Regions from separate parts of the Bradyrhizobium sp. CCGE-LA001 genome, predicted to be linked through region 1. Evidence: predicted binding sites of a transcription regulator. Region 1 holds the regulator's gene; the other holds the start of a gene.

Evidence for each region. The regulator LexA, encoded in region 1, represses DNA repair genes until DNA is damaged. The targets are predictions, from matches to a motif close to TGTTCNNNNTGTGTTCNG.
Region 2: the regulator LexA is predicted to act here: its motif matches at 934-951, upstream of BCCGELA001_RS19995 (single-stranded DNA-binding protein).

The regions. Positions count from the first base shown of each region.
Region 1 is NZ_CP013949.1:4,431,573-4,434,024, forward strand. Features, by position in the region: gene BCCGELA001_RS20515 (molybdopterin molybdotransferase MoeA) at 1-441, shown strand, start outside; gene lexA (transcriptional repressor LexA) at 619-1,320, shown strand; gene BCCGELA001_RS20525 (hypothetical protein) at 1,713-2,150, shown strand; gene BCCGELA001_RS20530 (GAF domain-containing protein) at 2,373-2,452, shown strand, end outside.
Region 2 is NZ_CP013949.1:4,325,635-4,328,086, reverse strand. Features, by position in the region: gene BCCGELA001_RS20000 (outer membrane protein) at 1-666, opposite strand, end outside; gene BCCGELA001_RS19995 (single-stranded DNA-binding protein) at 1,116-1,610, shown strand; partial or broken gene BCCGELA001_RS19990 (low molecular weight protein tyrosine phosphatase family protein) at 1,627-1,957, opposite strand; gene BCCGELA001_RS19985 (DUF2306 domain-containing protein) at 2,116-2,452, shown strand, end outside.

The DNA of each region.
Region 1 (2,452 bases):
GTGCAGCAAGCCCTTCGCGACGAAGGCATCGCGATGGCGTTCTGGAAGATCGCAATGCGCCCGGGCAAGCCGATGATGCACGGACGCCTGGGGGCGATGCGCGTGATCGGCCTGCCTGGCAATCCGGTTTCGTCCTATGTCTGCGCCTTCCTGTTCATGGTGCCGTTGATTCGCGCCCTGTCGGGCCGATCCGAGATTCATCATCGCCACGAGCGCGCCGTGCTCGGCAAGGACGTCGGCGCAAACGACATGCGCGCGGATTATCTTCGCGCGAGGCTGGAGGAGCGCGATGACGGCGCGCTCGTCGCTATTCCCGTCAACCACCAGGATTCCTCGCTGCTTGCAAATCTTGCTGCGGCACAGGCACTTCTCGTGCGCGCGCCGTTCGCCCCCAGGGCCGAAGCCGGCACGCCTTGCGAGGTGCTGCGCCTGCCCGCCTGAACGCATCCCCCACACGCGTTCCGCGAACTTTGCGGCGTTCACGGTAAATTAAGCAGTTGCGGAACATGTATCGAACATATAGTGTCCGTTCATGATTTGTTTCGAGGATGTAGCGGTTCGCCGCTCCAATACAGCGTCTCGGAATCGAACGACATCAACCGGGGGACTTTGGTCGAGATGTTAACGCGCAAACAATACGAGCTTCTGCGGTTCATCAGCGAACGTCTGAAGGAAAGCGGCGTGCCGCCCTCCTTCGACGAGATGAAGGATGCGCTCGACCTGCGCTCGAAGTCAGGCATCCATCGCCTGATCACCGCGCTCGAGGAGCGCGGCTTCATCCGCCGCCTGCCCAACCGCGCCCGCGCCATCGAGGTGATCAAGCTGCCCGAGCTCCAGGCCGCTGCCGGCAACCGCCGCGGCTTCACGCCGAGCGTGATCGAGGGCAATCTCGGCAAGATCCGTGCGAGCTCCAGCCCGCCCGCGGACGAGGGTGAGCGTCCGGTTGCCGTGCCCGTGATGGGCCGCATCGCAGCCGGCACGCCGATCGAGGCGCTGCAGACCCGCAGTCACACCATCAGCGTCCCGCCGGACATGCTCGGCTCCGGCGAACATTATGCGCTCGAAGTGCGCGGCGATTCGATGGTCGAGGCCGGCATCCTCGACGGCGACATGGCGCTGATCCAGCGCAACGAGAGCGCCGATACCGGCGACATCGTCGTGGCGCTGATCGACGACGAGGAAGCGACGCTCAAGCGCTTCCGCCGCCGCGGTGCCTCGATCGCGCTCGAGCCCGCCAACGCCGCCTATGAGGTGCGCATCCTGCCGCCCAACCGGGTGAAGATTCAGGGCAAGCTGATCGGGCTGTACCGCAAGTACTGACCGCCCGGCGGTCATTCGATACCGATGATCCCGATTGGAGCGGATGCGTCCGCTCCGGCTGGGCAGTCTTTCCGGTCTTGCGCAGATTGTCCGGCCCTCATTCAGCACGACACACTCTGCGTGTCGCGGCCAAGCGCTCATCGCGTCTGAGCTCGAAAGATCGAGCAGACAAGGATGCCTCACCGCTCGCGGCCACAGGCGTTCGTGGTCCCCGAATGCGCTGAAATGAGCTTTGTTCCTAGTGAATCTGAAAAAGATAATGTGATCGCGTCTCGCGAACGCCAGCCGCAGATTCGCCTACAACCGAGCAGAGCGTTACATGCTTCCACTCTGATAGAGGCTTGCGCCTCCGAAAGAGGCGCGGGTTGCTATCTTCGCATGAGGAGCACCCGATGTGTGACTACAGCCTGCATGCCGTTGCATCGCGTCCCGCCGAAGTTGGCGAGACGATCGTCTCCACGACGTTCCGCGGCACCTCGACGCGCGGCTTTGCTTCCGCGGCAGATCCGACCGTGGCCGTCTGCCTGCTGCCGGGAACGGAGCTCGCCTTCGCCGACAACGTCCGTTACGACAATCGCTGGATCTGGACGCGCACCATCAACTCCCGCGTCGGCAAGTTCGGCAAGATCGATCCGCACATTCCCGATCGCCATCACGACGCGATCGAATTTCCTGATGGCAAATACGTGCTGGTGACGCAGCTCGTCGAAGGCCAGCGCGCAACGGTGCTGCAACTGCCCGTGACGCAGCCGGTCAGCGAGCGCGAGCACAAGCCGCAGATCATCGCAGACAGCCGCCCGAGCCCAACGCCCCGCCTGCCGATCGGCTGATGCGCCGTCCCGGCCGTCCAGGTCGGAGACCAGAATTGAAATTGCCATTCGCCGGCCGCGGCCGGCGACATGGAGCGGTTTGGCGCTCGCGACATCCAACCAGCCGACCGAGTGCCCTTCGCCTCTGCGCACGAAGTTTGGGCCGCCCTGCCTGAATTTTGAACGTCCGCTCGACCGTCAAATGACCGATGCTGTCGGGACCTGACACAGCGGACATGGTCGATGAAAGCCTTCATTCGCGTCGTCGAACTCTGGGTGCCCGATCGCACGCGCATGCGGCTGGAATTCGGCGGCGGCCTCTA
Region 2 (2,452 bases), 110 kb from region 1:
AGCGATCAGGAAATTGCCGGACCCAGTGAAGTTGAGGGTGCGGTCGCCGAGGAAGATGTGATTGTACTCAACGCCGAGCGACCAGTTCGGCGCAAATCCGAACTCGACGCCTGCGCCCACGGTGGCGCCCCAACGAGTCTCGCTGGCCCGGTCGAATTCGAGGCCGGTGACGACATCGTAGCTCCGGTAGCGATCACCGACGACGGCGCCGCCGCCCTTCACATACAGCAGGACGTTGTTCCAGGCGTAGCCGACCTGGCCGGTGATCAGTCCGAAGGCGTTGATCTTGGAGCGATCACGCAGGCCCGTTAGCCCGCTGATATTGTCGCCGGAGAAGTCGGCCCAGTTGCCCTGGCCTTCGAGGCCGAACACCCAGTTCGTCGATTGCCAGCGATAGCCGACCTGGCCACCGACCGTGCCACCGACAGCGTTATGGCAGCCTTCGCCAACCAGAACGCCCGTCACCGGTGTCACGAAGTCCCAGCACTTGTGGCTGGTGCCGCCGCCGCCGTTGATGCCGATGTAGAAACCGCTCCAATCGTAGATGGCGGCGACCATCGGCGCCGGAGCCTTCGTGTAAGGACGCGCGGCCATGTCCGCCGCGCTTACGGGGGCCGACAGGCCCAACGCCACTGCACCGATTGCACTAAACAGGATCTTATTCATTGCAGTCTCCCCAGTTTCGTCCGCTTCTTGAAACGTCCCCGAAGCGGTTGATCAGGCGCGACGCCCATATGAATCCAAGTCCAAGGCAACCGTAGCCCAAGAACTAGGCAGAGTCCGTCTCCGAAATGCCACAGTCACGCCCCGTTTGATCGGATGTAACTCAATGAATGTTAAATGGTTTTTGCTGTTCACGGGAACCGGAAAAAGTTCCATCCGGCGCGACGCTCTCTTGCTCGGCACACCGGTCCGTATCGGCCCTCTCTTTGAGAGAACAAATCTGGAACGAACGGAAGGTCGATGCTATATGTGGGGATAACCTGAGGCGTGACGGGCTGATCGGCGCCCGCAAGCGGGCGGCGAGCGTATAGGCTCGCCTCAACACAGGTTGCAGGCCGCCACGGGGCGGGCTGGCCTTTGAGAATTCAGTGGCTTCGGAGTGGAGAACGGCGATGGCGGGAAGCGTCAACAAGGTCATTCTGGTTGGAAATCTCGGCAAGGATCCGGAAATCCGCCGCACCCAGGACGGGCGGCCGATCGCGAATTTGAGCATCGCGACCTCGGAGACCTGGCGCGACAAGAATAGCGGCGAGCGCAAGGAGAAGACCGAGTGGCATCGCGTCGTGATCTTCTCTGAGCCGCTTTGCAAGATCGTCGAACAGTATCTGAAGAAGGGCGCGAAGGTTTACATCGAGGGCGCGCTCCAGACCCGCAAGTACACCGACCAGAGCGGCGTCGAGAAGTATTCGACCGAGGTCGTGCTCCAGGGCTTCAACTCGACGCTGACGATGCTGGACGGCCGCGGCGGCGGCGGAGGCGGCAGCTTCGGCGACGAGCAGGGCGGCGATTTCGGCTCCTCCGGTCCGGTCAGTAGCGCGCCGCGCCGTCCCGTTGCCGCCGGCGGTGGCGGCCGCAACAGCGACATGGACGACGATATCCCGTTCTGAGGCTGGGGAGAGCCGGCTAGTCCCGGCGCAGATAGCGGCCAACTCTGTTTTCAAGGATCTGCACCAAGACAGGATCCATGAATTCAAAGTCGTCTGGAATGTCGAGGCAGATCACCCGCTTTTTTGCTCAAGCTGGCGCGGAATTTCCGGTTCAACTTGTTTCGGTAGGTCTTCTCCATGACGAAGATGAGATCGGCCCACTCGATCTGTTCGGCGGACAGCAAGACGTCCGCGCCGTTCGAAATGCCGGCCGAGTCGGTCTCGATGCCCTGCCACGTCGAGAACACCTGTTCGGCTGTAGGGCTGCGGAGGCGATTGGCGCTGCAGACGAAAAGGATGTTGGTCACTTTACCGCTCTCGTCGATGATCGATCAGGCGTTCGTGGGAACGATCGGTTGATGCTTCTCAAGAAGGCTTCCCAAGGTTCTTGCTACATAAATACCGTTCGTTGGTCGATGGAATCGACCACGTTCCCGTCTGACGCTGGATGGCGGGAAGCTGCTGCATGAGTCTTGCGCCGTTGCTTGATGCTGCTCCGGCGATCCCGCTGCATGCCTTCGCCGCGATGGGTGCGTTCGTCCTCGGGATCATCCAGCTCGCCGCCCCCAAGGGCACGCTGCCGCATCGGGTTCTGGGCTGGGTCTGGGTGGTGCTGATGCTTGTCGTGGCGCTCAGCTCGTTCTGGATCCACGAGATCCGTCTGGTTGGTCCGTGGAGCCCGATCCATCTGCTCTCGATCTTCGCATTGGTGATGCTGGTATCGGGTGTGACGGCTGCGAGAGCTCACAATGTTCGTCGTCACAAGATCACGATGACTTCGATCTTTTTCGGCGCACTCGTCA